Regions from separate parts of the Halomonas sp. DP1Y21-3 genome, predicted to be linked through region 1. Evidence: riboswitches for the same ligand, from Rfam matches in the RefSeq annotation. Region 1 holds a riboswitch; the other holds the start of a gene.
The links. Region 1 has a riboswitch for thiamine pyrophosphate ahead of KUV74_RS00055 (sodium:solute symporter family protein). Riboswitches for the same ligand answer to the same signal wherever they lie in the genome.
Positions count from the first base shown of each region.

Region 2: it holds a riboswitch for thiamine pyrophosphate, as region 1 does, so the genes downstream of both, thiC (phosphomethylpyrimidine synthase ThiC) here and KUV74_RS00055 (sodium:solute symporter family protein) in region 1, are expected to answer to the same signal.

Region 1 is NZ_JAHVJM010000001.1:30,077-45,824, forward strand. It holds gene KUV74_RS00025 (LEPR-XLL domain-containing protein) at 1-6,133, opposite strand, end outside; gene KUV74_RS00030 (SapC family protein) at 6,205-7,008, opposite strand; gene KUV74_RS00035 (hypothetical protein) at 7,053-7,910, opposite strand; gene KUV74_RS00040 (TolC family outer membrane protein) at 7,894-9,261, opposite strand; gene KUV74_RS00045 (diguanylate cyclase) at 9,739-11,418, opposite strand; gene KUV74_RS00050 (hypothetical protein) at 11,590-12,378, shown strand; TPP riboswitch at 12,438-12,540, shown strand; gene KUV74_RS00055 (sodium:solute symporter family protein) at 12,621-14,066, shown strand; gene KUV74_RS00060 (LLM class flavin-dependent oxidoreductase) at 14,182-15,462, opposite strand; gene KUV74_RS00065 (3-oxoacyl-ACP reductase) at 15,471-15,748, opposite strand, start outside.
Region 2 is NZ_JAHVJM010000001.1:196,736-212,483, reverse strand. It holds gene pta (phosphate acetyltransferase) at 16-2,178, opposite strand; gene KUV74_RS00805 (acetate/propionate family kinase) at 2,175-3,389, opposite strand; gene thiC (phosphomethylpyrimidine synthase ThiC) at 3,660-5,612, opposite strand; TPP riboswitch at 5,690-5,824, opposite strand; gene tenA (thiaminase II) at 5,836-6,504, opposite strand; TPP riboswitch at 6,586-6,739, opposite strand; gene KUV74_RS00790 (GSCFA domain-containing protein) at 7,503-8,561, shown strand; gene KUV74_RS00785 (hypothetical protein) at 8,558-9,262, shown strand; gene mdoH (glucans biosynthesis glucosyltransferase MdoH) at 9,462-11,363, opposite strand; gene KUV74_RS00775 (glucan biosynthesis protein) at 11,363-12,949, opposite strand; gene KUV74_RS00770 (DUF4870 family protein) at 13,301-13,657, opposite strand; gene KUV74_RS00765 (lysophospholipid acyltransferase family protein) at 13,654-14,595, opposite strand; gene KUV74_RS00760 (DUF4870 family protein) at 14,597-14,989, opposite strand; gene KUV74_RS00755 (VOC family protein) at 15,088-15,474, opposite strand; gene KUV74_RS00750 (class I SAM-dependent methyltransferase) at 15,516-15,748, shown strand, end outside.

The sequences.
Region 1 (15,748 bases):
CCGAGACCACCGCCGACACACCGACGCCAGCGCTTTTGCCGGAGGCGACGCTGCCGCCGATACCAAAGGCGTAGGTGTCGTCGTTGGCGCCGACCCTGAGCGCCGGCCCACTGGCCCCGTCCACCGAGACGGCACCAATGTTCAGCGATACCCCGTCCTGAATCTGCGCCAGGGTGGTGTTGTCGACGATATTGGCCACTGAGGTGGCGTTGAAGGCGACCTTGTCGGCCTTGCCACCGGACACCGCCGCCCCGATCAGCAGGGTGTCGCTGTCGGCGCGCACGTCCAGACTGCTGGCGACCAGCGCCACACCGGTCTCGATGACCGCACGAGTATCCGCGCCGAGCAGATGCACGCCGATGGAAGCACCGATGGCGCTGCCGTCGGACTGGATGCCGGCGAACCCGGACTTGATGGTATCGATATCGCTCTTGAAGGCGTCACGCCAGGCCTCGGCGCTGGCCTCGTCGGCGCCGGCAAAGGTCGGCAGGCTGAGATTGCCGACCAGCGACAGCAGGTGGTTGTCGCTGCGAGCGATGACCTCGACCTGCTGCTCGTCGCTGGGTGTGACGCTGGCCACATCGGTGGCGCCCCCCAGATTGATCCGGGCACCCTCGCGGATGCGGGCCTCGCTATCCTGATTGACCAGGAAGACGTTGGCGGCACCGGCGATGGCGAGCTTGCCCCCCTCGGCGGTGGCCACGGTCCAGCTGTCGAAGCTGCCGCTGATCCCCAGATTGCCGGTAGTAAAGGCGTTGAGCGCCTCGACGAATTCCTCGATACGGGTCTGCAACGGCGAGCTCAGGGCAGTCCAGCGGCTGTCGTCGCTGAAGTCTTCACTGGCGAGATCCACACCGCTGACGTCGGCCCCCTCGAACTGATAGATCAAGCCGGCCTCGCCCCCGCGCTGGTGGTCATCGGCCACCAGCACCTTGTCGCCGTTGGCCAGGTCTGCCGTACCTTCCGCGCTTGCATGGTCGTAGGTGCCATCGAGTTCACCCAGGGCCTTGCCCGCCACATACAGGTGACGCCCCCACAGGCTATCCATATCGACGCTGTTGAGGCTCTCGGCGGTGACGCTGATGGCATCGCCGGCGTCCAGGTCCACCAGGCCCTCGACCACCGCATCGGCGTGGTTGTTCTGCAGCGCAAAGACGAAGCCGCCGGCGACACCGACATCGGCTACCTGGCTGTCTTCCTTCTGATCCTTGGCGCTGTCGGTGCCCTGGACCTCGGACTCCGCCGCGGCGTCTCGCAGCTTGCCGATCAGGGTGTTGCCCAGCACCTTGTCGGTGAAGCTCTCTTCCTTTTCCTTCTTGTTGGGGTCGACGCCGGTAGCCGAACCCTCTGCACTGACCGCCGGGCGGTGGGCGCTGGTGGCGCTGACACTGACCGCGCCGGCCACCTCGATGTCGCTGCGCTGGGAGGCGATGGCGCCCAGTCGCGTCACGTTGGTGCCAAGGCGGGCCTCGGCACGATTGATGTCCACCGAGACCGCCAGGGCGGCGGCCACGTCCAGGGCGTTCTTCTGCTGGCCCTGGGATTCCTTGAAGTGCTCGCCGATGGAGGCAGGCCCGCGGTCGGCGATGCCTTCCTTGATCTTGTCACCGATGACGCCGCTGAGCGCCTCCTGAAAGTTGCCGATCACCGATGTCGGCGACAGGTCCTCGGCGCTGGCCGTGGCCCCGTCGACAAGGCTATCGGGGCCACCACCGGGGGCGGTACCGGCGCTGGCGCTGGTACCGCCATGGCCTTCGCCCTGGGAGGTCTCGGCGCTCAGCGTCAGATCGCCGCCCACACTGACGTCACCGGCCAGTTGCGCCTCGGTGTTGCTGGTCTCGACGTTGATCGCCAGGGCGATGCCGACCTTGCCCTTGTCAGGGGCGGAACTGGCGGAGGTTTCGTTTTCCTCCACGCTGGTCGCCGCGACCACCAGATCATTGCCTGCACTCAGGCTGGCGTCTTCCCACACCATCACCCGGGAATCGCTGACCAGCACGCTGACCGCTACCGCGCCGGCCACGCCCTTGAGGCCATCCGGTTCAGCAGAGACGCTCTGGGCGGTGCTGACACTGCTGCTCAGGTTGATGTCATTGGCGGCGCTCAGGGTACCGTGGACGTGCACACTTGAGCGGGTGATCAGGGTGCTGACCGACACACCCAGGCCCCAGGCCTTGCTGGCGCCCACCTCGGTACTGATGTCGAGCTCGGAGGCTACGGTGATGTCCCCGCTAGTGGCGGTGATGACCGCGTCAGAGCCGATATCGATGGCGACCTCGGCCACCATCACCGAGACACTGCCAAACAGCGACAGCCCCTGAAGGAAGTCCAGCGCCGTATCGATGCCCTGGTCGAGGAAGGCCACGCCGGTGCGCAGGTTGAACCAGTCGCGATCGGGATCCACCAGACGCGCATCGATGGTTACGTCCCCGCCCTTGAGCGTGGCCTTGTCGATATCCACCGACAGGTCGAACAGGCCCACGTCGACCAGGCCATTGGCAGGCGCCAGCAGGGGTTGAAACAACTGCGCGCCAAGGTGCAACTCGCCGCTACCGGCATCGATCACACTATCGCCACCGATCGTCAGCTCACGCGCCAGGATCGACAGATCGTGTCCCTGCGTCGGATCACTCATGCTCAGATCGACGTTGTCCAGGGTCAAGGCCCCGTCGGCACGCAGCTCGACACTGCTGGAGAACGTTCTGGTCACGTTGGACAGGGAGGCGTCGCCATCCCAGTAGCCCACCAGGCTGGCGCCCTCTCTGACGGTCACGTCGTCGAGCCGGGCGAGGCTCCCCGCCGCCAGTTCCACCTCGACCTGATCGCCAGGCTTGGCGTTCACGATGGTGTCGGTCGCCGCCTCGGCGATATCGATGGCCAAAGCGCCGGTAAAGGCAGTGGCCGTCAGGGTCTTGTCGGCGCCTCCGGTCAGGCTCAGGCGCGCCGCCTCGATCCCGGACAGCGTGGTTGTGGCCGAACCAACGACCAGACCGGTATCGGTCAGCGTCATGGAGTCGCCCGCCGCCGCCAGCAGGCTGTCGGTGCCGGCGCCGCCGGCGACACTGGCGGCGCCGGACACGACGACGATACGGTCATCGCCACGGCTACCGATCAGGGCATCGCTGCCGCCGGCACTGGCGTCCAGCACCACGCCGGTCCCGCTCAAGGCGGTGCTCTGCCATTTGTCGGCACTGACGCCCATGCCGAGTGCATCGGTCAGGATCTTCGCGGTGGCGTCGGCGCTGACGGCGAAGCTCGCGCTTCCCGTGGTGGTGTCGGTGACCACAAGGCGCCCGCTGGCACCATCGAAGCTCGCGGTCAGACCTTCGACGTTGTCCAGCAGCACCAGCAGGTCGCCTAGGGTGCGGGCGTCGGCCACATTGAGCACCCGCGTCTCGCCATTCTGCAGGGTGAAGCTCAGGTGCGCGCCGGAGTTCTCGAGTTCGCTACCGGTGACGTAACGCGCCAGATAGGACTCGTACTCCGCCTGGCTGGCGAAGTCTTCTGCACCGGGAATCGCATCGCCCAGCGCCGAGAGGAAGGTCTCGATCTTGGCGTTGGAGGCGCCGCCAGCGGCCATCAGCGCAGTGACCCGGGTCTGTTCGCCGACCCCGTGCCAGCCACTGGCATCGAGGGTGTTGGCGCCGGCGTTGCCGACCAGCGTCAGCGCCTCGATATCGCGATAGCTCGAAGCGGTCCCGCCGTCGATGCTGAAGCTGTCCCCACTTACGTTGATGGCGTTCTGGCCATCGGCCAGGACGATTTCCAGACGATCCTGGCCGACGCCGCCGCGGATCTCGTTCTGCCCAGACCCGGCACGAATGACGTTATCCCCGGCTACCGCCACGAACTGGGTCGTGGCCTCGCCACCGATCATCAGGTCGTTGCCGCTGCCCCCCTGGAGATAGACACTGCCGCCAAAGCCGCTGGCGTCGAGCACGGTGTCGCCAAACTCGGCACGCAGCATGCCGTGCTCGATGCCGACCAGGCTGTCACGCCCCGCTTCCCGAGCGCGCACCTGGGTCGAGGTCACCGTGGCGCTGGCCCCGGAAGCTCCCAACGCCAGACCACTGCCGACCAACGCCTTGGCGAAGGCACCGTCGTCGGCCACGGCCATGAAGTCGCCGATAAAGCTGACGCGCCAGCGTACCTGCTGCTCACCAGCGGATTCGAACAGCTCGCGGGCCACCTGCAGGTTGCCTTCGCCCACCGCAGACAGTGCCTCGAGCGCCTGCTGTACCGCCAGGGCGTCGGCGTCCCAGGCCAGCGCGTCTGTCTGCTCGCCGGCGAAGTGGAAGACCACCGTCTCACCGGCGCTGCGCGACCACACCAGCTCGCGCTCCTCGGCGACGTCACCGCGCACCAGGGTGGCGCTGCCGCTGCCGCCGAACAGACGTAAGCTGTGGGAAGTACTGCCCAGCACCGAGTCGCTGCCGCTGCCACCATCGAGGCTGTTGCTGCCGCGATTGCCGAACAGCACGTCGTCACCGACACCCCCGACCAGGATGTCGTTGCCACTGCCGCCCAGGAGTACCGCGTCGCCGGCGCCGGCCTTGAGGGTGTTGTCACCGGCGACGCCTTCCAGCTGAACCGAACCGCTGAACGCAGAGGCGTCCAGCACATTGGCAGAAGCACCGCCCACCAGGGTGGCGAGTTCGACGTCGCCCAATACCCAGTTGGTCCAGCCGGTCACGCTCAGCGCGGTATCGGTCAGGGTCATGTCGGCGTCGGCGCTGGCCTCGATGCGGTCGTTGCCGCCACCGGCCTGGACACTGCCGCCCCCGGCGCTGAGCACGAATCGGTCGTCCTGCGCGCTGCCGACAAGTTGGCTATTGCTGGCGCCATCCAGGCTCTGGAAGGTCACGCCGGAAAGCGAGTAGCCGCTGGCATTCAGCGTCTGGCCGGTCCCCGCGGCGGACAGCACCAGTTCCACGGGCTGGCGCTGGAAGCTCAGGCTGCCGTCGCCGGTGGTGATCGTGGCGGTGGCGCCAGCGCTGGTCAGGGAGATGTCCCCGGATGCGCGCTGCACCACATAGGTCAGCTCGGCCTCCTCGGGGGTGAACTCACTGCCCAGCTCGCTCTGTTCGAAGCGATCGCTGCCGCTCACCGACACCAGGGTACTGCGACCGGCGCCGGCTTTCAGGGTATCGTCGCCGCCGCCCCCGACGATCAGGTTGTTGCCATTACCCCCGTCGAGGATAGTGTCGACCTGCGAGGTGACATCACCGATCAGGCGGTCGTCGCCGCCGGTACCGATAACGTGATTGAAGCCGTCGATACCGACGAAGCCGGTGGCCTTGCCGGTCCCCAGATCGACCTCTACCGAGGTGGAGAAGTCGCTGAAGTCGAGGATCTGGCCGGCCCGACCGTCGAGTCGGTCGATGCCGTTGAACGCGATATTGCCAAGCCCCAGACTGCCCTCGTCGTAAAGCGACCAACGCGCCCCGTCCTGGCTGCTCGAGAGCCGGTGCTGGGCGGCATCGTCCGTGGCTGACAGCACGCCGTCGTCGCCCTGGCGATAGGAGGCGGCGTTCACCGTCTCGATGCCCGTGAAACTGAGCCAGCTATCGTTGCGCGCCGCCGTGGTGGTGCTCGACCAGTCCACGCTGCCCGCCCCATCGGCGCTCACCTGCCACTCGGTGTTGCCCTGGATGCCCTCGATGCGATCATCGCCCTCGCCCCCCGCGAAGGTGATGGTCAGCCCCTGGCTATGCTCGAGTGCCAGAACGTCGTCGCCGTCGCCGCCCTGGAAGCTCACCAGCAACCCATCCGCCTTGCCCAGCAGGCTCTGGTCCACGCGCAGGATGTCCTGGGCGTCGCTGCCCTGGATGACCACGCCGCCACTGGCCTTGGCCTCATCGAGACCGCGTGAGGCCACCACCTGACTGACGCCTTGCTCGTCGAGTTCGACCACCTGCAGCACCTGCTGCTGGTTCTCCTCGACCACCCGCAACGTCATCTCGGCACCACCGGCCACGCTGGCGGTCAGCGGGTCCGCCGACATCAGCATGCGTGGCTCGAGTCCCTCGAACACGAACCGGGACGGCTCTGCCTGGGCACGACGAGCACGCCTGGGCTGGCGGAGAAGACGAGCGATCAATTCGGACAGAGGCTTGCGCTGGTGGCGACTCATGGGGGGACTCCGGTGGCGAAAAACGTCAAGAGGCGCATCGCGGCGACGATACGCCCCCTGATCTCGGTCGATCAGTGAACGGGAGTGTCCTGTTCGGCGTCGGACGCGACCGCCTCCTCGGCGGGGTCGCCCTTGGCCAGAGCACCCAGCCGCGAACCACCCTGCGCCTGACGGCTCAGTCGATTGAGATTGCGCAGCGACTGCAGGTGGACGTAGAGCAGCTCCAGTTCGTCACTGTCCAGCAGCGCCTTGAGGCTGTCCTCAGGCAGCGCCTTGAGCTTCTGACGGTTGACCGCCTGGAAGCCGGTCAGGGTGCGCTGACCACCTTCCGGCAAGCGAATCTGGGCCTCGACCGACTCGAGCAGGTCGAGCTCGACCAGACGGGCGCAGAAGGCGTGGGTGCGCTGGAAGTGCGCCTGATAGTCCTGAAGGAAGTCCAGCACCTTGCCCAGGTACTGGGTCTGCTCACCGTCGGCGTCGAAGAAGCGCTCGCCGCGACCGTCACGATTGAGCCCTTCGTAGTCATCATCGATGCACAGGGTGAAGGTCTTGTCGTTGTCGGCGGAGGCAAACACGAAGGGATAGCGGCGGAAGAAGGCCGGCACGTACTCACCGCGCCACTGGCCTTCACGGTCCACCAGCAGATTCTGGTCCTGCTCGAGTCCCAGCACGGCGACCGGCAGCACCCCGTCGTCGGCCTGGGTGAAGACGATCGGCAGGTCGGTGGCGGCGGTCGGAAATTCGGCCGCCATCAGCGGCACCGAGTTCACCCCGCTGGCAAAGCCGAAGTCCTTGCCGACCTTGAGCGACAGCTCGCCATGCTTGTCGCGGGTGATCGGCTGAACGTTGCGATAGATAAGAAGTTGAGTCGCCATGAAAGAGTCCTCTAGTACTTGAGTGTCGTCCCTGGGCCTGGACGTCAGCGTCGTTGCGCGGCCAGCGCGCCGGTGGAAGTCGGGGAGACCAGAGTCACCCCGTGGTAGAAGGTCACGAAGGGTTCGCCTTTCGCATCGAACCCCAGAGAAAGGTTGCTCAGCGGCTTGTCGCCGTGGGCGGCAATCCACTCGATCGCCTGTGCGCGCGACGTACAGCGCCACTCGCGAGCCAGCGACAACAAAAGGCCCGCCAGTTCGCCCAGACGTATCTCGGCCGGATGTAGATGCAGATTGAGGGAATCGCGGCCGGTATCGCGACCCTGGCGCCGTTCCTCGATCCTCACGGTCAACGGTGGCCAGGGCTTTCGTGCCAGCGCGTGGCTGACCTCGAGCTGTTCGATCACGTCGCCGACGAGCGGGGGCATCGCCGCAAGCGTGCTCGCCATTGCATGGCGCACCGCCTCGGCGCTCTCGAGCAGGACATAGTCGGAGACACTGGCGTCGACGCCAGGGCGCCACTTCCACGCCTGGTACAGCGGGAAGCGACGCCCCGGCAGGGCCTTGTCCGGCAGCGGCGCTTCCCAGTACACCTTGGTGGTCGCGGCCTCCAGCCCGAGATGCAGATAGTGCGCCATCGTCTGCGTCGACAGTCCGGCGACAAAGGCCCTCCGGTCGCCAGGCGCCAGCGCCAGCGACTCCAGCAACCCCTCGAGGCGCACCGCAAGATCGTCGGCGTCAACGCCCTCGAGCGGCACACTGTAGAGCCTGCGCTGAGGAGCCCAGCGGGCGGGAGCGCACTTGACCGAGCGCTCGGCACTGTAGGGACGCGCGAGGCTATCGAGCCAGGACTCGATCAACGCCTGACGCTCGGCGAAGGGCCGGGGTTCAGTGCTGGAAGGCAAGGAGGTCCATCCGGTCATTCATATGGGCGTCGATCTCCGCCAGGTCTTCGCCATTGATGACGCCGGCGGCATGCTTCAGCCGCAGCACGCTGATCAGGTAGTCGTAGCGCGCACTGGCAAGTTCGCTGCGGGCGAAGAACAGATCGCGCTCGGCGTCGAGCAGTTCGAGCACCGGCATGACTCCGGATTCATAGGCCACCTGGCGGTATTCGACGATGCGCTGGTTGGCGGTCAAGGACTCGCTGAGAGCCCTGACCCGGGACATGGCGGTGACGATACCCTCGAAGGCCGCACGTATCTCGCGGTCGAGTTCACGCCGCACCTGTTCGAGTCGAGCCTGCCCTGCCTCGATCAGACGGGTCCCTTCGCGCACCTCCGACGACACTCGCCCACCGCTGTAGACCGGCACATCGAGGCCGACCCGAATGGTCTGGGTCTCGACCTCGCTGCCGCCGCCGAACAATGAGCCCTCGGTCTCGTCGTTGTCGTAGTCGAGACTCAGATCGAGGGTCGGATAGTGCCCACCGCGACTCACCTTGACCTGCTGATTGGCCACTTCCACCGCCAGCCGTGCGGCTGACAGACGAGGATTGCGCTGCATCGCCAGCTCGATCCAGGCCTCGACTGACGACGGTTCCGGGCTTGCCAGGGTCAGGTCCTCATCGACCAGGCTAAGCTCCACCGGACGCACGCCGCTGACCTCGGCCAGGGCATTGAGGGCATCGCGCAGACGGTTGGCCACGTCCAGCTCGCGCGCCTCGACCTGCAGAAAACGCGCCTGGGCGTCGAGCAGATCGATCTCGCGAATCAAACCGTCCTCGAAACGCGCCCTGACCTGCTCGAGATTGGTCTGGACCTGCTTCTTTTCGGCCTGCAGGAAACTCAGGTTTTCCGACAGGGCGAGTACCGCAAAGTAGCGTTCGGCCACCCGCAGGTAGAGATCCTGGCGCGAGACCTCGAGCTCGGACGCGGCCTGCTGGATCTCCAGCTTGGCCTGGCCAAAGGCTGCCCAGCGGGAATAGTCATAGATCGACTGCTCGAGCGAGACACCGTAGACGGTGGTCGGGTAGGACGTGCTGCCGCTGCCGTAGACCTCGTTGTCGGTACTGACGATGTCCTGGGAGATCTCGCTGCGCTCGACATTGACATTGATCTGCGGCAGCAGCGCTGAGCGCGCCTGATAGTAACGCTCATCGGTGGCCTGCTTACCATAAAAGTCGGCCTGAAACTGAGGATCGCTGTCCACCGCGAGCTCGTGAAGTTCCAGCAGACTTTCTGCCAGCACGGACGGAGCAAGCAGGCACGCCCACCCGCCCAACGCCAGGCCGAACGCAAGCTTGTTGAGATGCATGATGATTTTTCCCCTGCGCACCGGTGGGACAAACACCGGCATTACGCAACTGCTTTGTAATATTTTATTAACAACGGATGTACGATATTACCCACATCTTTTGTAGGAACACAGCTCCTATCTACTCTTTTGCAGGCAACATGATCAACGCAGTATCGACGCAGTAGGAAACTACATCGCAAAAGATGAGAAAGTTCATACCCGCCATCGCATTCCGCCACCGAAGGGAATCGGGTAACACATTGAAACCTGAAAAGTTCAGGAACTACGCCTAGGCAGGAGGCACTCTTCGGGGCCGAGGGTGTGGTGAAAATCCCGTGACGGGAAGGTGATACCAGGGCCTGCCAGCCGCTGTCACCTCAGCCCAGCCACCTGAGATTACCCAACCACCCACACTGGGCCTTTCAGACTAGACCGAAAGCACGAGCAAAGTCCTACGCCAGCGATGACAACGCTGCACCTGGCGACACCTGGGCACTATTCATCCAGGCTGGCAATGCGGTTGCGACCACTACGCTTGGCGCTGTACAGGCGCCGGTCGGCGCGCTCGAACAGCGGTGCAAACCCCTCCCCCTTGCGATACTGACTGACGCCGATGCTGATGGTGATGCGAATCGTCTGTCCATCCGACAGGGTGATTTCCCCCCCTTCCACCGCACGACGCACCCGCTCGGCCGCCTTGATCGCCTCGGGCAAGGCGGTGCGCCGCATGACCACCACGAATTCCTCGCCGCCGGTGCGCGCCACCAGATCGCCATCACGCAGGCAGTTGGCTACTGTTTGCGCCAGCCAGGTGAGCACCTGGTCACCGGCCGAATGACCGAAACCATCATTGACCTGCTTGAAGAAGTCGATATCGACCGCGGCCAGCGAGAACACCATCCCGCCACTGTCGCATTCCTCGATCAGGCGGGTGACGTGGCGATCCAGCTGGCTTCGGTTGGGGAGTCCGGTCAAGGCATCGGTCATCGCCTGATCTTCCAGTTGATCACGTTCGAGGCGTATACGATCGACCTCCATCTCGTTGGAAATGACACGTTCGACGGCCCCGACCAGTAGTCGGACCAACTCGATGTCGACCTCGCTGAAGGCGTGCCGCCGCGCCGACGGACTGGAGAAGTTCAGGGTTCCCCAGACCTTGCCCTGGATCCGCAGCGGTGCACCGATATAGGTCTCCAGCTGAAAGTTCTCGTAGCAGGGGTGGCCCTTGACTCGCTCGTCCTGCCCGGCGCGGTGGGTATGGAAGACGTCATCGGCGTCGAGGGTCAGCCGACAGTAGGTGTCACCGAGTGCAAAGCTGTCGCCGGAGGCGACTGGCGCATTATCCGAGGCCGCCCAGCGAACCGTGTAACGCTCCCCCTCGACCTGACTGACAAGCGCGATATCCAGCCTCAGGTAGCTCAAGGCGTCACGCAGCAGCATGTCGACGATCTCTGATACTCCGATATCGGTGCGATTTACCCCGGTATGGACATCCCGTAACAACTGGATCATCGAGCGATACTCGGAGACGTCCTGGATGATGGCGTAGAAGCCCATCACCTCATCTTCCACCAGGTCCGGCAGATAGTGGACCTTGAAGTAGATCTGGCGACCATCCTGGAGCACCAGGGAATCCTCGTAGCTGACCTCCTGCCCCGCCAGCGCCAGATCGAAACGTGGCCGGATCTTGGCGTAGGAGTCTGCATCCAGCACCGAAGACACCGGCTGCCCCATCAGCGCCTCGGCAGGCAGGCCGATGAAGTCGAGGTAGGCACGATTGTTGAAACGGAAGCAGAAGTCGCGGTCGACGTAGGCCACCATCACCGGCAGGTGGTCGGCCATCCGCGCGATGACACCGCGGCTTGCCTTCTGCCGAGCCGACAGTCGCAGCACCAGCCCACCATCGGCCAGGCGACAGCAGCTGCCATCGCCCAATTCCAGCGGCATCGAAGGCTTGGCAGCATGAGCAGCACCCCGGGAGACCCAGGCTTCAGCTACTGCCGCGGCCTCGCCAGGCAGCTCTGCCAGCCCCCGCCCGATCCAGACCTCTCCAGGCTCGCCCAGCACGCGCACGGCATCACCGACCACGTCGTGCACCTGCAACTCCGGCGTCAGGCGTACCAGCACCGTTCCGGACGACACCAATGCCTCTTCCACCCAGGCAAAACGCTCCATGAGGACATCTCCTTGCGTAAGCCCTGCCCTGGACCGGCAGCAGGTCAATACCCTGGCGGCTCGCATACCGTCTTCTCTAGCCTATGAAAAGATGCTTATAGATGCCGGATTATTTCGCTTGCCCGCTTCCACGTTATGCTGGCGTCGCCGACACCGCCGCGGGAGCTGCCCATGAACCACCAGGATCTTGTCGCCATCGAACACGCCCTGACGCTGGCCAATCGCGGGGATACCAGCTGGCTGTGCACGCGCCTGGACACCCCTGCTCCCGCCTGCCCCCACCTGAGCGTCACCAGCGATGCCGATGGCCCCAGGTACGCCGGACAGCCCATCTTGCTGACCCAGGCGCGGGACGGCGGCGCCTGCCTGGTCAATATCGACAACAACGCCAACGATGGCACCCCCTGCCTGGTCGAGCGCCTGTCACCGAGCAGCGAGACCCTGGTGCACCTGGAGGTCATCCATGCAACGCTCGCCGGCCAGCCATCGCTGATTCGCCGCGTCAGCCTGGGCAGTACGTCCATGAACCTGCAGCGACCCACGCCAACCAGTCCGTTGGTCCAGATCGGCGACGACGTCGTCGAGGTGCTGATCCAGCCGGCCTTGCGTCTGGTGCTGACCGGCCACTCCCCGGTCAACGCCGACCTGGCGCGCCAGGGACAACGGCTCGGCTTCGAGGTCATCCTGTGCGCCCCAGACCACCCCGACACGCATCACTCGACAGCGCCCCTGCCGGCAGGCGTCGAGTTCCAGCGCGCTCCCGCGGCCCCCTTCCTGCGCGGCGGCGGCGGGCACCGACGCACCCTGGTGATGGACGCCACCGACGCCTCGACCATTGTGCGAGCGAGCCGCGAGGCCTGCTGTCATGGCTATCTGGCGATGGCTGACATCGATCCAAGCCGAGCGGCAAACTGGCTTTACGATGGCTGGCACAGCCTGCGCACCTCGCCCACCGTCTGACGCCCCGTCGCTGCGGCCAAAGCGCCAATTGACAGCCATCGGAGGCGGTCCTACGCTGTGCGCATTCCTGGGGGAGCCTGACGGCTGAGATTCCGCATCACGCGGTAACCCTTTGAACCTGATCCGGGTCATGCCGGCGAAGGGAAGGATGGTTGCGTCATCTCCTCTTTCTTCCTGTCCGCCGCTCGTCCCGCCTGTCCACCGGTCCCTGCGGACAACGACAAGAAAGAGGTCTTCTTTCGATGATGCTCGATCCCACCTGGACGGCGCTGTGGCTTCTGCTGTGCGCCGCCATCTTTGCCATCCCCGGCCTGATCTATGCCCGACGTCGTCAGGGCGGCCTGGATGACTACATCTCTGCTCGCAACAGCCAGAACACCCGCGCCACGGTGTTGACCCTGGTGGCCACCACCCTGGGCACCTGGATCCTGTTCGGCCCCGCCCAGGCGGCCACCTGGGGCGGCATCGGCGCGGTACTGGGCTATGCGCTGGGTTCCATGGTCCCGCGCCTGGTGATGATCCCGCTGGGACGACGCATGCGTGAGCTGATCCCCGAAGGCCACGGCCTCACCGAGTTCGTGATCCATCGCTACGGGCGCACCATGTACGCCTTCACCCTGACGATCATGCTGTTCTATCTGTTCATCTCGCTGGCGGCAGGCCTCACCGCAATCGCCCATATGGTCACCCTGCTGGCGCCGATCCCGCTGTGGCTGACCGCCTGCGTAGTGATGATCGCGACCCTGCTCTACACCTTCTACGGCGGCCTGCGCACCACCATCTTCACCGACAAGGTACAGATGCTGGTGATCCTGCCGTTGCTGGCGCTGCTGCTGGTGTTCGGCTGGCAGGCCGCCGGCGGCGTCGCGCCGACGCTCGAGGGCCTGCAGGAACGTGCGCCCCAGTTGCTGGATGTCACCGATGCCGGTGGCCTGCGTGCCGGTCTGACGTTCTTTATCGCGGTGATGCTGACCGGCCTGTTCTACCAGGGCACCTGGCAGCGCATCTACGCCGCCCGGGACAGCAAGGTGCTGCGGCGGGGCTTCTGGATCGCAGGGCTGTTCAACTTTCCGGTGATCGTGCTGATGGGCCTGTTCGGCCTGGCCTTCGTCGGCCTCGGGCTCGAGGGAGACGGTTCGGTGGCGCTGTTCAGCGTGCTGCTGTCCGAGGTGCCGCTGTGGTTCGCCCTGGCCTTGATTCCGCTGGGTCTGGCCCTGGTGATGAGCAGCGCCGACACCACCGTCAACGCCACCTCCAGCATCATCGCCGTCGACATGCACCGGCTGCTGCCCCAGGCCAGCGAAGCCACCCTGATGCGCCTGGCACGCTGGCTGATCGTCGCCGCAGCGGTGCCGGTGACCTGGGTGGCAGCCCAGGGCTACAGCGTGCTCTATCTGTTCCTGCTGGCGGACCTGCTGTGCTCGGCGGCGGCCTTCCCGGTGTTCTTCGGTCTGTTCAATCGCCGCTACGACGGGCGCAACGCGGTCCTCAGCACCGCTGCGGGCCTGGTCGCCGGCCTGGCGATGTTCCCGTCTCCCAGCGGCGGTACCGCTACCCTGCTGGAATCCTTCCTGCTGGCGGCCTTCGTGCCGGTGCTGGTCTCGCTGGTGCTGATGAAGCTGCTGCCATCCCGCCAGGACTATGACTTCACCCGCATGGGCAGTCTGGTGCGGCGTTTCCAGAGCTGACACCGCCACGCTGACAGCCTGGCAAGGTGGGATAAAAAACAGCGGGACGTGCTGACGCGTCCCGCTGTTGTCGTTTCAAGGCCTGGCGATCAGGGGCCCTGGCAGTTCCGGCTCATCAGCGACCGGGCCGCGCCAGTCCCAGGTGGTCGCGCAGGGTGCGGCCCTGGTACTCGCGTCGAAACAGCCCGCGACGCTGCAGTTCGGGCACGACCTGTTCGACCACGTCCTCGATGCTGTCCGGCAGCGACGGCGGCATCAGGTTGAAGCCGTCCGCCCCGCCCTGCTCGACCCAGCGCTGCATCTCGTCGGCGATACGCTCCGGGGTGCCGACCATGGTGCAGTGGCCGCCACCGGCGGCGAGCCGTCCCAGCAACTGGCGCAGCGTCGGTCGTTCGCTCTCGATGATCCGCAGAATCGTGGCGTAGCGCCCCTTGGGCCCGCTGAAGGCCTCCAGTGGCGGCAACTCGGGCACCGGGGCGTCGAGCTCCCAGTCGCTCACGTCCTGGCCGATGAACTGACTCAACTGGCGCCGTGAGCTGTCCACCGGCAACAGTTCGTCGAGCTCCCGCTGCTTGCGTCTGGCCTCCTCTTCGGTGGAGCCGACGTAGGTGACCAGCCCCGGCATGATCGCGACCTTCGGTCTGCCAGCGGCCTTTACCCGGGCCTGAAGGTCGCTGTAGTAGGCCTGGGCGGAGGGCAGATCGTAGGCCACCGCGTAGATGGCCTCGGCGTAGCGCGCGGCCAGGTCACGGCCCTGATCCGAGGCGCCTGCCTGGAACAGCACCGGGTGGCCCTGGGGCGGACGCGGCACCGTCAGCGGGCCATCCACCAGAAAGTGCTCGCCGTGATGATGGATGGGACCGACCCGGCTGGCGTCGACGTAATCGCCCTGGCGGTCCCTCACCAGGGCGTCGTCACTCCAGGAGTCCCACAGCGCCAGCACGGTATTGGCGAATTCCTCCGCCCGGGCATAGCGCTCGGCGTGGCTTGGCATGGCCTCGAGCCCATGGTTGCGCGCCTCGCTGTCGAACATCGAGGTCACCAGGTTCCAGCCCAGGCGTCCGCCGGAGATATGGTCCAGCGAGGCCAGCATGCGCGCAGCATGAAACGGCGTATAGAAGGTGCTGGAGACGGTCGAGATCAGCCCGATGTGTTCGGTGGCCCGCGCCATGGCCGCCAGCATGGTCAGTGGCTCCAGGGTCCACAGCGGGCCGTCGGCGACGCTGCCCACGGCGTGACCATCGGCGAAGAACACCGCATCGAAGCGACCCCGCTCGGCGAGCCGCGCCAGCTCCTCGTAGTAGCGGATATCGGCCAGGCGCTCGACGCTGGAACGGGGATGACGCCAGGCCGCCTTGTGGTGGCCACAGCCCATGATGAACAGATTTAGGTGCATGCTGGCCATCAGTCCTTCACCAGTCCGCCGTCGACCACCAGGTTCTGGCCGGTGACCGCTCGCGACCAGGGCGAGGCGAACAGTAGCGCGGCGTCGGCAAACTCCTGCGGCGTGGTCACCCGTCGCAGCGGTGTGCTGGCGGCGATCAGGTCGAACACCGCCTCCGGCGTGGCGCGGGAGGCATCGGTGGTGCGCAACAGGCCGCCGGAGATCATGTTCACGGTGATGTTGTCCGGGCCCAGATCGTGGGCCAGGGTGCGCGTCAGCGACAGCAGCGCCGCCTTGG
Region 2 (15,748 bases), 170 kb from region 1:
GCGCTGTGCTGGTCGTTACTGACCGGCCTGGATCGCGGTCAGCGCAATCGTATAGACGATATCCTCCACCAGGGCGCCCCTGGACAGGTCGTTGACCGGCTTGTTGAGGCCTTGAAGCATGGGGCCGATGCTGACCACCCGGGCGCTGCGCTGGACCGCCTTGTAGGTGGTGTTGCCGGTGTTCAGGTCGGGGAACACGAACACCGTGGCGCGGCCGGCCACCGGGGACTCCGGTGCCTTCTGCCGGGCCACGCTGGCGATGGCCGCAGCGTCGTACTGCAGCGGGCCGTCGATGGCCAGGTGCGGCGCCCGTTGCCTGGCGATGCGGGTGGCCTCGCGGACCTTGTCTACGTCGGCGCCGCTGCCGGACTCGCCGGTGGAGTAGCTGATCATGGCGACCCGCGGCTCGATGCCGAAGGCCTCGGCGCTGGTGGCGCTCTGCAGGGCGATCTCGGCCAGCGCCTCGGCGTCGGGGTCGGGGTTGACCGCGCAGTCACCGTAGACCACCACCTGGTCGGGCAGCAGCATGAAGAACACCGACGACACCTGGCCGTAGCCTGGGGCGGTCTTGATCAGCTGAAAGGCCGGGCGCACGGTGTTGGCGGTGGTATGCACGGCGCCGGAGACCAGGCCATCGACCTCGCCTTCGGCGAGCATCATGGTACCCAGCACCACGCTGTCATGAAGCTGGGCCTCGGCGGTCAGCGGGGTCAGCTTGCCACGCCGGCGCTCGACCATGGGTGCGACAAAGCGACCACGCTCGGCGTCCGGGTCGAGGATCTGCAGGTCGTCGGGCAGTTCAAGGCCACGCGCCTTGGCCACCTCGAGGATGGCGCGACGCTTGCCCAGTAGCACGCAGTTGGCGATGCCACGACGCTGGCACAGGATGGCCGCTTCCAGGGTGCGTGGCTCGTCGCCTTCGGGCAGCACGATTCGCCGACGCTTGTGCTGGGCCATGCTGACCAGTTGATGGCGGAAGGCCGCCGGTGACAGGCGGCGCTGGGCGTCGTCGTGAATCAGTGCCAGCAGCCAGTCACGATCCAGGTGATCGGCGACGAAGGCGCAGATGGCCTCGGCGCGCTCGTGATCATCCACCGGAATGCCGCCGGACATCTCGGTAAGCCGGGCCACGGTGGCGTAGCTGTCGGTGTCCACCGAGAGTACCGGCAGCCCCGAGGCCAGCGCCGGGCGACAGACGTCGATCAGCTGCTGGCTGGGTGACTCGCCGTGGGTCAGCAGGAGGCCCGCCAGGGGCACGCCATTCATGGTGGCCAGGGCCGCCGCCAGCAGGGTGTCGTCGCGGTCCCCGGGGGACACGATCAGCTCGCCGGGACGCAGGGCGTAGAGCAGGTGCTCGGCGCTGCGGGCCCCCAGCGTCGAGTGGGCGACGCGGCGGCGATCGGCCTCGCCGTGGTGCAGGATCCTGGCATCGAGGGCACGGGCCACGTCTACCACTCGCGGTGCGGTAAGGGAGGCCCGGTAGGGCACCGCCGCGACCACCGGCAGGGTCAGATCGGCGCCGCTGGCGAGCTGCTGCTGCCAGTGCTGGCGGTGGGCGCGGGCCTCGACCTCGCTGACCGAGGCCAGGGTCTGGTCGATGGCCGAGCCGTCGCCGTCCCCCGGCAGTCGCATCAGCATGGCGCCCAGGGTGCGCACCGAACCCACCGCGTCGATGCTCTGGCGATGGAACTGCAACTGCTTGGCCAGCTCCTGGGGATCGGCGATCTGGCCATCGGCGACCAGTACCACCTGGGCGTCGAGGGCACTGGCCAGGCGCACGTTGAGGTCGAAGGCGTAGGCGTTTCGCGGCAGTGGACGAACGCCCTCCACCACGATCAGCGCCGGTGCCTTGCCGGTGGCAGGGCGGGCGACGCGGGCGTGACGCTCCACGGCGAGTTCCAGCAGACCATCGCGATCGTCGCGGCCGAGATACTGCTCCAGTGTCTGGCGCGAGATCGGACGCGGCGAACCTATGCCCAGGGTACTGGCCACCAGCGAGCGGGCGCGTTCGTCGTTGTCACTTGCCTGCTCGCCACCTTCGGACTGGCTGAAGGGCTGCAGAAAACCCGCGTCCAGCCCTAGCGTATCCAGCGCACGAAGCAGGCCGAGGCCGGCGGAGGTGAGGGCGACGCCGTCGTCGATGGGGATCAGCAGCAGCGTGCGGGACTGGGTGCTCACAGAACCTCCTCGAGCTTTGGCGTGGACGTCAGGCTCGCGATCAATTCCCGGGTCTGGCTGGCGATATAGCCTTCTTCGTCGGTGGGGATGACGCGGATCTCCGGCGCCGAGCTGGCGCCTCGGTCGTGGATCTGGCCTTCCTCGCCACGCGGGAGGCTCTCGTTGGCGTCAGCGTCCAGGCGCACACCGAGGGCCTCCAGGTGGCCCAGGGTCCGGGCGCGCACCAGGGCAGAGTTTTCGCCGATGCCGCCGGTGAAGGCGATGCCGTCGATCCGGGGCAGGGCACAGGCCAGGCCCGCCAAGGACTTGGCCAGGCGGTAGCAGAACACTTCGATGGCCAGGCTCGCGCCGGCGTGACCTTCACTGGCGGCCTGTTCGAGCTCACGCATGTCGTTGGTCAGCTCGGACAGCCCCAGCAGTCCGCTCTTCTGGTTGAGCAACTGATCGACGCCCTCCAGCGACATGCCTAGCTGGCGCGCCAGGTGCAGGTGCAGGCCGGGGTCGACGTCACCGCTGCGGGTGCCCATCACCAGGCCTTCCAGCGGGGTCATGCCCATGCTGGTGTCCAGGCTCCTGCCGGCCCATACCGCAGTGGCGGAGCAGCCATTGCCCAGGTGGGCGATCAGCCAGCCGCCTTCACCACGGGCGCTGACTTCTGTCAGGCGTCCGGTCACGTAGGCATGGCTCGAGCCGTGGAAGCCGTAGCGACGGATGCCGTGTCGGCTGTAGAGCTCTTCGGGGATGGCGTAGCGGTAGGCGTGGGGCGGCAGGGTCTGGTGGAAGGCGGTATCGAACACCGCCACCTGAGGCAGATCCTCGAACAGCCGGCGCGTGGCGACGATACCGTCGAGGTTGGCCGGATTGTGCAAGGGAGCCAGGCTGATGGTCTGGCGAATGGTGCGCACCACGGCGTCGTCGAGCAGGGTAGCGGCGGTGAAGCGCTCGCCGCCGTGTACCACCCGGTGGCCGATACCGATGGGCCGGTGGACGTCAAGGTGCTCGAGGATGGTCTTGAGCGCCAGGGCGTGGGTCGCTCGGGGAAGCGAGACCTCGCGGGCGCTGCCGTGTTCGTCTACAAGCTTGAGGCGAGCCTCGTGGCTACCCAGGCGCTCGGCGATACCGGACAGTCGGGGAGCGTCGGGGGCCTGATCGACCAGCGCGAACTTGATCGAAGAGGAGCCGCAGTTGATCACCAGAATCGGGGCTTTCATGCCATCTCCAGAAAAGACGCCTTGGTGAGGCGAGAATGCGTGGGATGGCGGCGAATCTAGCACCGCCCCGGGGCGCGAATAACTGGCCTGGGGAGGTAGTCGAACGGCTTTGCTGGTGGATCCGACGAAGCCGTGATGAGCGTCAAGTGCATGAATCTTCGAGTTAGACTTTTGTCTAACTTTGTGCGGCAGAACTGGGACCAGGCGTACAAGACGTGCATCCCCGGGCAGTCGAACGCTGCCCGGGGATGCGCCGGGGAGTGGCTTGTCTCAGACTTCCTTGTAGAGCTCCGCGCCTTGTTCACGGAAGGCCCGGGCGCGCTCCTCCATGCCGGCCATGACGGCGTCGCCGTCACCCTCCAGGCCGTTGTCGCGGGCGTAGTCGCGGACCTCCTGGCTGATCTTCATGGAACAGAACTTGGGGCCGCACATGGAGCAGAAGTGGGCCACCTTGGCGGAGTCCTTGGGCAGCGTCTCGTCGTGATAGGCGCGGGCGGTGTCAGGGTCGAGGCCCAGGTTGAACTGGTCCTCCCAGCGGAACTCGAAACGCGCCTTGGACAGGGCGTTGTCGCGGCGCTGGGCGCCGGGATGCCCCTTGGCCAGGTCGGCGGCGTGGGCGGCAATCTTGTAGGTGATGATGCCGGTCTTGACGTCGTCCTTGTCGGGCAGGCCCAGGTGCTCCTTGGGGGTGACGTAGCACAGCATGGCGCAGCCATACCAGCCGATCATCGCCGCTCCGATGCCCGAGGTGATGTGGTCGTAGCCCGGGGCGATATCGGTCACCAGTGGCCCAAGGGTATAGAAGGGCGCCTCGTCGCAGTACTCGAGCTGCTTGTCCATGTTCTCCTTGACCAGGTGCATGGGCACGTGGCCGGGGCCTTCGATCATCACCTGGACGTCGTGCTTCCAGGCGATATGGGTCAGCTCACCCAGGGTCTTGAGCTCCGCCATCTGGGCCTCGTCGTTGGCGTCGGCCACCGAGCCCGGGCGCAGGCCATCGCCCAGCGAGAAGGCCACGTCGTACTGCTTGCAGATCTCGCAGATTTCCTCGAAGTGGGTGTAGAGGAAGCTTTCCTGGTGATGGTAAAGGCACCACTTGGCCATGATCGAGCCACCGCGGGAGACGATGCCGGTGACCCGGTTGGCGGTCAGCGGTACGTAGCGCAGCAGCACGCCTGCGTGGATGGTGAAGTAGTCCACGCCCTGTTCGGCCTGCTCGATCAGGGTGTCGCGGAACACCTCCCAGGTGAGGTCCTCGGCCACGCCCTTGACCTTCTCCAGCGCCTGATAGAGCGGCACCGTGCCGATCGGTACCGGCGAGTTGCGGATGATCCACTCACGGGTTTCGTGGATGTTCTGGCCAGTGGACAGATCCATGATGGTATCGGCGCCCCAGCGGATGCCCCAGGTCATCTTCTCGACCTCTTGCTCGATGGAGGAGGTCACCGCCGAGTTGCCCAGATTGCCATTGATCTTCACCAGGAAGTTGCGCCCGATGATCATCGGCTCGGCTTCCGGGTGGTTGATGTTGGCGGGGATGATGGCGCGCCCGGCGGCGACTTCCTGGCGCACGAACTCGGGGGTGATCTCCTCTGGCAGACGGGCGCCGAAGCCCTGCCCGGGATGCTGGTGGCCAAGGATGCGCTCGACCTCGTCGCTGCCTCGATAGCCATCGGCCAGGGCCTGACGGCGCTGATTCTCGCGGATGGCGATGAACTCCATCTCCGGGGTGATGATGCCGCGCCGGGCATAGTGCAGCTGGGTGACATTGCCGGCGCTGCCGTCGGCGCCACGACGTGCCCGACGCGGCGTGCGGGTCAGTTCGAAGCGCAGCGGGGCGAGTGTCGGGTCGTTGGCACGTCGGCGACCGTAGTCCGAGGTCGGGCCATCGAGCCATTCGGTGTCGTCGCGCTCCTCGATCCAGGGCCGGCGCAATTCGGCAAGCCCGCGACGCAGGTCGACCTCGACCTGGGGATCGGTGTAGGGGCCAGAGGTGTCGTAGACCAAGAGCGGCGGATTGGCCTCGTCGGCCCCGGAAGTGCGGGTCGCCGACAGCGAAATCTCGCGAAACGGCACCCGCAGGTCGTCGCGGGAGCCCTTTACATAGACCTTGCGCGAACCCGGCAGGGGCGTAACCGCGGCCTGGTCGACCTGGGCGGTCTCGGCCAGGAAGTGCGCACTATGGCGGGGTTTGTTTGCGGAAACGGGTTGATCGAGTGGCATTGGCTTGTCCTTCTCACGGCACTGGGTGCTGGCGTTGTTGTGTGCATCGCGTGAGGAAGGAGGGGGCGTCGTGGCCTGGGCCGTGAGCGCTTGATCCCTACGCTGGTCCTCACCGCGATGCCATGGCATCGGGGTTACCCCCAGATCAGGTTCAACGGGTCCCATGCGCTGCATGATCTCAGCCGCCTCTGGCGGCCCCCCGTCAAGCGTGGTGCTGATTGTGTTAGTCGCTTAGATCGAGCCCCATCTGCCAGAAGTCGATCTCGAGTCGTGTCGCGTCGGCGAAGATCCGTGACAGTCGCGCGAAGCGCTCGCCGGATACCTGGGCAAGCTGATCGTCGAGCCAGGCTTGCTCCTGGCGCGCTGCGGCCTGGAAGTCGTCGCTTTCGTACATGGCGATCCAGGCGTCGAAGGGGTTGTCGGCACCGCGCAGGGTGTCCGGGCGGGCGTTGAGGTTTCGTGCGATATCGGCGTAGCCGACCATGCAGGGGGCCAGCGCCACGTGCAGGTCCAGGAGGTCGCCGCGGCTGCCGGCGTCCAGCACGTAGCGGGTATAGGCCAGGGTAGCGCGGGCTTCGGGCAGCTCACTGAGTTCGGCCTCGCCGATGCCCCAGTCGCGGCAGAAGGCGAGATGCAGGCCGAGTTCCACGTCGAGGATGGTCTTCATGCCGTCGAAGGCGCCGCGCAGCTCGTCGAGGCTGTGGCTCTTGTAGGCCGCCAGGGCGTAGGCCCGGGAGAACTGCAGCAGAAACAGATAGTCCTGCTTGAGGTAGTGACGGAAGCTCGCGTCGGCCAGTTCACCACGGCCAAGGGCGAGCACGAAGTCGTGTGCGATGTAGGCGTGCCAGTCATCGCGGCAGGCGTCGACAAGATCGGTAAAGCGGTAGCCCATGTTGCCTCCGGTTGGTGCGGATCCGGAGGGCGGCGGCAAAGGACACGGCGACGAGAAAGGAGGGAGGTGCGCGCGCAGGGGCTGGCACCACCGCCTGATTCCCTACGCCGGTTCAAGGTGTGAAGCCACACCGCACCCGGATCAGGTTCCACGGGATCGGCGCTGGCGGCCGGTGATTCGTCACCCTGGCCCTGCGCCATCTCAGCCGGATTCACCGGCACCCCGTCAAGCGAGTCTGGATCGAGTCTAGCATGACGTCGAAGGGAGTCCACCTCGGCTTGGCAAGAACCGATCCCGATCAGTAGATACGCCGCTGGGGGGAGGAGGTTTCCACGATATCGCGAGAGTGCAACTGCCCAGATATCTGGAGAAGTTTCCGCATGGTTGAGAATGCATTTTATCCGATTGAGGAAAAGTGGCGAAGTAGAGTCCTGATTGATCAATTCGACAAAGTTTCGACGATTTTGTTGTTATTTAAAGGGATGTTTGCGTGGTTTTTCTTGGATGTTCTCTGGATTGTATTTGCGTGTTTTGCGGCTGCCTGATAGAGAATATGTGAGAGAATCTAGAGTGAAAAAAGTACGTTTGTTTTATCGATATTCTGACAGTCGTTGTGCGCTTGATGACTCCTTTGTGAAGAAGGGCAGAAAGTGACAGGTGTGTTGGTCCCGTTTTATTGGCAGCATTGGTTCGCCGAGTTTTCATGGAAGCTAAAAATGCTTGCTTTGTTCTCTTTTGAACCACCCGTGGGTCAGGTAAATGGTGCATGGGGAAGGTTTTTATGAAGGGCTCCGGGGCCGTTGTCAGTGCTCGTTTCTCAACACAATAGACAAATATTTCGCCTATCTTTTTTTATGCAAATATTTTAGAAAGGAAGACGAGATGCCGGTGTTGGCGTAAACATTCCTATTCGTCGTGGCAATGGGTGATTTAAGATAGACGTTATCAATTTTGTTCGTTCACGACCGATGTTATATCTTATGTTTGAGGTGATTAATATGAATCCATATTCGACACTTCCAGACCGTGCCTTCTGGAAAAAAGCTGTATCCGAAAAGTCGATTTTTGACATATCCAATTTGTGGTCTCCAAAGTTCAAGATCACAAAGGATAGTAGGGTGGTTACCTTCGGTTCCTGCTTTGCGCAACATATTGGAAATGCTCTTGATAGCCGAGGGTTTAACTGGGTCTCGACAGAAACTCCACCCAAGGGGCTCTCGCAGGAAAATGCAAAAAAATACAATTACAATATTTTTTCGGCCAGAACCGGGAATATATACACCACCTCATTGTTGAAGCAGTGGGTAGAGTGGGCAACAGGGATAAAAGAGCCGCCTGAGGAGATTTGGGAAAAGAACGGACGGTTCTATGATCCCTTTCGCCCCGTGGTGGAACCAGAGGGTTTCTGTAGTAAAGAAGAGTTAATGCTCTCTCGAGAGGAGACAATAAAAGCGTTTAGGGAATGCATCTTCTCATCAGACTTCTTTGTCTTCACCTTAGGGTTGACTGAAAGCTGGTTCAATTCGGAATACGGCTACGAGTATCCGATGTGTCCCGGGACTTCAGCAGGGACCTACCTGAAAGGTATCCATGCGTTCAAGAATCAGATGTATCCCTCTGTGATGAATGATCTGCGAGATGCCATAGAAATAATGCGTCATGAGAATCCTGAGTTACGCTTTATATTGACAGTTTCCCCTGTTCCTTTGGTAGCGACAAACTCCAGGAACAACGTGATCGTCGCTACAATGGAATCCAAGTCAGTGTTGCGTGCCGTGGCTGGGCAGATTTCTAGAGGTTGTAATTATGTGGATTATTTTCCTTCGTATGAAATAATCAACAGCCCGGTTTTCAAGGGGGTGTTTTTCGAACCCAATCAACGAAGTGTTAACCCCCACGGTGTCGATTTTGTGATGAATCATTTTTTTTCTTCTCTGAGGACAAAGTTTGGCGCTGAGATTTTCGGAAAACAAAACAAGAGGGTAGGTAGCGTAAAGAAAATGAATGATCTGGTTTGCGAAGAAGAGATCTTCGACGCCTTTGGAGGTAAGGAATGAAGAAGAATATTTGTGTGCTGGGCAATAGCCACGTTGGTGCTTTGAAAAGAGCCTGGGACCTGATGCCAGAGTGGCATCAAGAATATAATCTTGTCTTCTTTACCGCTAGAAGTAATGGCTTGGGTGGACTGATTCTCATCGATAACAAACTGGTTCCAAAAACAGATAGATTAAAGAGGACCATCACCTATACATCGGGTGGCAAGAGTGAGATTGATATCGTTGAATATGATCTATTCTTGATTTACGGACTTCAGATGGAAGTTTTTTTTGTCGAACCTGGCAAATTTTTTTCATCAGCAGTAATAAAGCAAACCGTGCTGGATAGTGTCAAGGGTACGACGTCCTGGAAGATCATGGAAATGATCAGGAGCGTGACCAACAAAAAGATATATGTTGGACATAATCCCCTGCCTATTCAGAAGAAAGGTGATGATAGAAGTTATCCTCCGGAAAGCTACCTGTCCGGAATAAATTTGATGAACGATGAAGTGTATGATAAATGCAATGCCGAGTTGATCGCTCAGCCTGCTGATACCATCGTCAACGGATGTTTTACGGAGCGGGAGCTCTCGAAGGGAAGTAAAAGATTGCCTGTAGGGGATGCCATGGATGAGGAAGCGCATCCAGACCATGATATCAGGCATATGAACGAAGAGTTCGGGAAAAAGTGGCTATCCTGCTTTTTAAGTAGAGATTGACAAAGGGTTGTCCTGGCGGATGTGTGTTATTCGGAGCTGGAGAACGCTCTTTGTAGAGCAAAGCGTTACCACCAGACAGCGGCAAACAGATGAATCATGGATCACGCCACTATGCTTGACGTGTTGTAGTCCGCTGGGATTCCCCCTCCGGATGATGCAAAAGGAGGGGGAGGACACAACGCTGTGCCACGGCACCGGCTCAGTCGACGGGCTTCTCGCCGGAGACTTCCGGCGCCGATTCCGTGCCGTGCTCACGAAAGGACTGCACCGGCATCTCGCGGGGGATTTCCCGTGGCGGCTCGGCCGGGGTCGCCGGCGGCGGTGGTGCCTCGGCGACGCGAAGCTCGCCTACCACCGCCGGGGGGCGGGTCTCGCTCGGGACCAGCAACAGGCCGGCGCGCCTCAGGGCCCGGCCGATGCTCAGGCTGGAGCTCCAGCGGACCAGCGGAGCGGCCATCACCAGGCCGAGCCACACCGGCGTCAGCCAGATGAAGAAGCTCGGGGTGAAGGCCCAGGTCACCAGCGCCCACAAGGCGCCGATCAGTGACCATAGCCAGGTGTGGCGAAAGGCTTCCTTCCAGGGCAGGGCGCGGCCCTCGCGGGACTGTGGATCCCAGGCCACGGTGCGGCCGCTCAGTACCTGAATCACGAAACGACTGTGGAACACCATCATCAGCGGCGCGATGAGCATGGCAAACAGCGTCTCGAGCAGCATGCTGGCGACGAGCCGGGCCCGTCCGCCATAGGCCTGCGGGTTCTGGATCAGCCCCAGCACCAGCCCCAGTACCTTGGGCATCAGCAGCATGCCCAGGGTACCGATCAGCAGCGGCATGATCAGGTTGGGTGGGGCGATCGGCCAGTCGGGAAACAGCTGCGAACTCGAGGTGAAGAAGTTGGTCGGCACCAGCGCCCGGATCAGGGCGTCGATGGTGCTGATCACCAGGATCGCCAGCCACACCAGCGACGACAGGTAGGCGAGGGCACCGAAGAAGAAGTGCAGACGGCTGAGCACGTGCAGTCCGCGCCCGCCGAGCAGGCGCATATGCTGCAGGTTGCCCTGGACCCAGCGCCGGTCGCGTTTGGCGTAGTCGAGGATATGACTCGGCATCTCTTCGAAGCTGCCGCCCAGGTCGGTGCGCATGCGCACCTGCCAGCCGGCACGGCGCAGCAGCGCCGCCTCGACGAAGTCGTGGCTCAGGATATCGCCACCCAGCGGTGGCTTGCCGGGCAGCTCCGGCAGGCCACAGGCATCGGTGAAGGCGTCCACGCGAATGATGGCGTTGTGGCCGAAGTAGTTGGCCGCGGTGGCGTGCCAGAAGCTCAGACCGCTGGCCAGCATCGGCGAGTAGAGTGCAGCAGCGAACTGGTTGGCGCGGCCAAACAGGCTGTCCTGGCGCACTGGAATCGGCACCGTCTGCAACAGGCCAAGGCGCGGGTTGGCCATCATCTCGTCGATCAGCTCGATGACGGTGGTGCCGCTCATCAGGCTGTCGGCGTCGATCACCAGCATGTAGTCGTAGTGGCTGCCCCAGCGGGTGCAGAAGTCGCCCAGGTTGCCTGCCTTGCGCCCGACGTTACTGTCACGGTGGCGGTAGTGCAGTTGGCAGTGGCCTTCCAGGCGCTTCTGGAGCTCGGCCATGGCGGCCTTTTCCTCGGCCACCACCTCGTCGTCGGTGCTGTCGCTGAGCACGAAGGCTTCCACCTCGATGCCTTGCGGCAGGTCATCCAGATCCTTGCAGGTGGCCTCGAGTCCGGCGGCGACTCGCAGCACGTCCTCGTTGTGGATCGGCATCACCAGGGCGGTGCGGGAGTGGGAGCCTTCGGGCCGCATGGGATAGGAATGGCGCGGCTTCAGGCTCAGCGGGTCACGCCCGGTCAGGTTGAGCACGAAGCCGATCAGCGCGCTCCAGAAGGCCATGGTGATCCAGCCGAAGGTGATCGCGAACAGGCCGATGATCGCCATCTCGAGCGGACTGATGCCCTCCACGTAGAGGATCCTGAACATGGTCCAGACCCCCAGCGCCGTGGTGGCGGCAATGGCCAGGCCGACGCCAAGACGTCGCAGGCGTGGCCAGGGTACCTCGGGAGTATGAGCGTTCATCAGGGGCTCCAGATGCTGTTCCAGGTTTCGCTCAGGCGCTCGCCACGAAGCATGAGAGTCAGGCGGATATCAGCGGGCTGGTCGCCGTCGGGCAGCAGCGTGAAGCTGGCGCGCCAGGTGTCGTTGTCGGGCAGCGGTGTGACCTTGGCCTCGGCGGTCTCGCCGCTGGAGGTGGTCAGGGTCATCTCGACCGGTTGGCTGGCATCGAGTCCCTCGAGCTCACCGCCGCGGAAGTCGATGATGAACTGGCGCAGGCGCTCGTCGGGGGGATCGCTCTGTCCCGGCACACCGCCCCAGCCCTGGCGCGAACGCACCACACGAGCCAGCGGCTCGGCCGTGGGGGTGTCGCCGAAGGTCCAGGTACGATAGCGATAGGTGCGGGAGTCGCCGGCCATCAGCGGGGTGGCGGGCACCCAGTAGGCGGTGATGTTGTCGTGGGCCTCGCTGTCGGTGGGGATCTCCACCAGCTCGACGTGGCCTTCACCCCACTCGCCCTGGGGTTCGACCCACTGACTGGGGCGACGCTCGTAGCGGGCCTCCATGTCCAGATAGGCGTTGAAGTGCTGGGGCCGCTGGACCAGGCCATAGCCCTTGGGCGAGGTGTCCTGCAGCCCGGAGATCTGGAGGCTTTCGGGGTTTTCCAGCACGCGCCAGGTCCACTCGCCGGTGCTGGTGGCCATCAGCAGGCCGCTGGAGTCATGTACCCGGATGCGGTAGTCGTCCTCCTGGCGGCGATCCATCTCGCCATGCAGGAACATGCTGGTCAGCGGTGCGACGCCGAGCTTCTCGACGTCTTCCCGGGCAAACAAGCGTGCCTCGGTGTCGACCTGGGTGCGCTTGCCCGGGGCGATGTCGAAGCGGTAGGCGCCGGCCAGAGACGGGCTGTCCAGCAGCGCCAGCACGGTCATGTGGGTATCGCCGGGCTGCGGCTTGACCAGCCAGTATTCGCGAAAGGCGGGAAACTCCTCGCCCTGGGGCAGGGCGGTGTCGATGGCCAGGCCACGGGCCGACAGGCCGTAGCCCTGGTCGCGGCCGACCAGGCGGAAGTAGGACGCGCCCAGAAATACCGCGAACTCATCCTTGTAGTCGGCGCGGTTGAGCGGGTAGTGCAGGCGAAAGCCGGCATAGCCGAGCCCACTCAGGTCGAGCTCGGCGAGGTCGGCGGCATCGTCGTCGTAGCGAAAGCGCTCAGGCTCGAAGGGCAGCGAGTGTACCTCGCCATCCTCCAGCAGGTGGATATCCACCGGCTGGTCATACAGAAAGCCTGGGTGGAAGAGCTCCACCTCGAAATCGCCATCATCCTTCCACAGTGCCCGCTCATCGCGGTAGCGAATCTGTCGGTAGCGATCGTAGTCCATCTCGGTGAGGGCCTCGGGCAGCTCGGCCGAGGCCTCTTCATAGGGGGACGCGGCCAGTTCCTTGGCCCGGTTCGTGACCTGTTCGAACAGCGCGCCGGTCTCGACGGCCATGGCCGGCGTCGTCAATGCGGCGCTGGTGATGACGCCGACGAAGGCGAGCGCCAGGTTGCGCGAGCCAGGTCGCCGCCGTGCAAGGGTGTGTCGTGCTCGAGATATTGCCGTGTCCAAGTGCGCTCTCCTTGCGAGCGGACGAACGCCCGGTGGCTCGGGGTCGCCCGCTGGGGGTGTAGGGGATCCTTCTGCCGTTCACATCGATGGCATCTTCTATGCGACCTTCTATGCCACTTTCTATGCCAGATCGAGCCAGCCTTTAATCTAGCCTATTGGCCGAGACAAAAGTTGCAATAGATGTCATCGGAGTGCATTTGAGGGTTTGTGCTAATTCGGGTTCCGTGTCGCCGATTAGCGACGGTGTCGGGGTGGGCAGGTTACTGAGCGGTAACGTTCAGGTGGCCAAGAGCGAACGACTGGGAGTCCAGGAAGGGAGGTTGCATGTTTGGGGGAAGAGTCTTGCCGCGCCTACCATAGCCAGCTGGATGGCCTGGGCGGCGGCAGGCGCTGGTGCAGGGCACGCCAGCCGACGATGCAGCGGATCACGAACCAGGCGGTGACCAGCAGTGGGGGCAGTGCCAGGCCGATGATCAGCACCGACAGTACCACCGCGGCGACCATGTAGAGCAGGCCGATCCAGAAGGTGCTGATCAGAAACTGGTAGTGGGCACGCAGCCAGGGGGCGGCGTCGGTGCGATAGACGTAGGCGACGACCAGCGCGATCAACAGTGTCACGAATCCGCTCACCAGCCCTGCCAGGTAGAGCAGATAGAGGACGTGGCCGACGCGAGTCTCCGGCGGCGGTGACACCGACGCTGTCGTCACTTCATGTTCCTCGAGCTGTAGAGGCGGTAACGGCGGAAGTCGGGATCGCCACGTTGTTCTTCCAGGGTCTTGGTGTAGCGCTTGTATTCCCACTGGTACTGGGCCGGGTCGAGTGCGATCACCGCCTCGATGCTGGCATTGACCCCGCTGCAGGAGATGGTCTCGTCTTCATCGTAGACGCGCTCGTCGGCGGCCAGGAAGTACAGCGCGAAGCCCCGCCCGGGACGGCGCAGAGCGACGCCGGTCACGACCCTTGCATTGGTGCGCGACACCAGCTTGGGCAACAGGGTGGCAGTGTAGGCGGGGCGCTCGAAGAAGGGCGCGAAAACGCCGCTGCCCCAGCTGGGTTCCTGATCGGGCAGGATGCCGACGGCCTCGGATCGCTTGAGCGCCTTGAGCAGCGCCGCCACGCCTCGGGGGTTGGTCGGCACCAGGCTGGCGCCGCAGCGCTCGCGCCCGGCGCGGATGATCGGGTCCAGCGGTGCCAGCTTGGGCGGCTCGTACATGGCGGTGAAGGGGAAGTGGCTCGACAGCCAGAAGTTCAGCACCTCCCAGTTGCCGAAGTGAGGCGCCAGGATGATCACGCCCTTGCCCTCGGCGCGGGCATCATCCAGCAGTTCGCGGCCATGTACCTCGACGATGCTGTCGGCCACTCGGTCGGGGTCGCCCTGCCAGGCAAAGCCGAGTTCCAGCATGGTGGCGGTGGAATGCTTGAGGCTTTCGCGCCCCAGGGTGGCGCGACGGGCCTCGGTAAGGTCGGGATAGACCACTTCCAGGTTGAGCCTGGTCACCGCGCGTTCGCGCTTGAGCAGGGGGTAGGCCACATTGACCAGGGCGACGCTGAGTCGCCACAGGGTCGTCGGTGACAGTCGTGACAGTATCCGCCACAGGCGTGATATCGCGGTAGCCTGGAGTCGCTGTTGCCAGGGGACGTTCATATCAGATCAACCAACTTTCCACATTGTCCGGAGCGCGCTTTTCCTGCAGTGCCTTGAAGCCTTTGACGCAGCGCACGATCAACCACACCGCCAGGGCCAGCAGCAGCGGCAGGCCGATCACGATCAAGGTCAGGATCGAGGCCACGATGCCGTAGAGCAGGCCTATCCAGAAGGTACGGATCTGGTAGCGATAGTGCTCGTCTAGCCACTCGGGGCCCTTGCCACGGTAGACGTAGGCGATGATCACCCCGATCACCGCGGTGAAGCCGGTGACCAGGTTGGCCAGCAGCAGCGCGTAGCCCACCAGCGACATGGTGGTGTCGGCGGGGGGCGTGTCGCCAGGTGAGGGAGGCTCGACAGTGGGTCGTTGAGGCGTAAGGTCGTGTTGGCTCATCCATGGTCCCTTGGGTGCATGTCATACGGCCCCGTTATCATACCCAGCCTGTGCCGCATTGCCATGACAGGCGAAGCGACCCGCAGGGACGACCGACGTTACTCCTGTTTGAGCGGACGGCTGATCTCCAGCAGGTTGCCGTCCGGGTCGCGAAGATACAGCGACTCGATCTTGCCGGTGGCACCCTGACGTTCCACGGGGCCCAGTTCCACCTCGACCGACAGGGCATCGAGGTGAGCCTTCACCTCAGCCAGCGGCAGATGGCTCTTGAAACAGACGTCGAGGCTGCCTGGGGTAGGGGTGGCGGCCCTGGGGGTCACGTCGGTGGCGGTCCAGTGCAGGCGCAGGGCCAGCTCGCCGAGCATCAGGTCGACCCGCTCGGTATCGCGATAGCGGACGTCCAGGCCCAGAACGCGGGTGTAGAAGTCCACGGCGCGGGAAATATCGGTCACGGTGATGACCAGGTGATCTAGACCTGACAGCATGCCTCTCTCCACAAATGATCCAAGTCCCAGAGAATACGACGATGCCAAGCTGTCCGCTATGCGCAAACCCGACGACGCACCACTTTCATGCGGACGGGCGCCGCGACTATTTTCGCTGTTCGGTATGTGACCTGGTGGCGGTGCCTCCCGAGCAGCGACTGGGACCGCAGGCCGAGAAGGCGGTCTACGATCAGCACGACAACCGCCCGGATGATCCCGGCTACCGTCGTTTTCTGGGTCGCCTGTTTGATCCCCTGAGCGAGCGTCTGTCGCC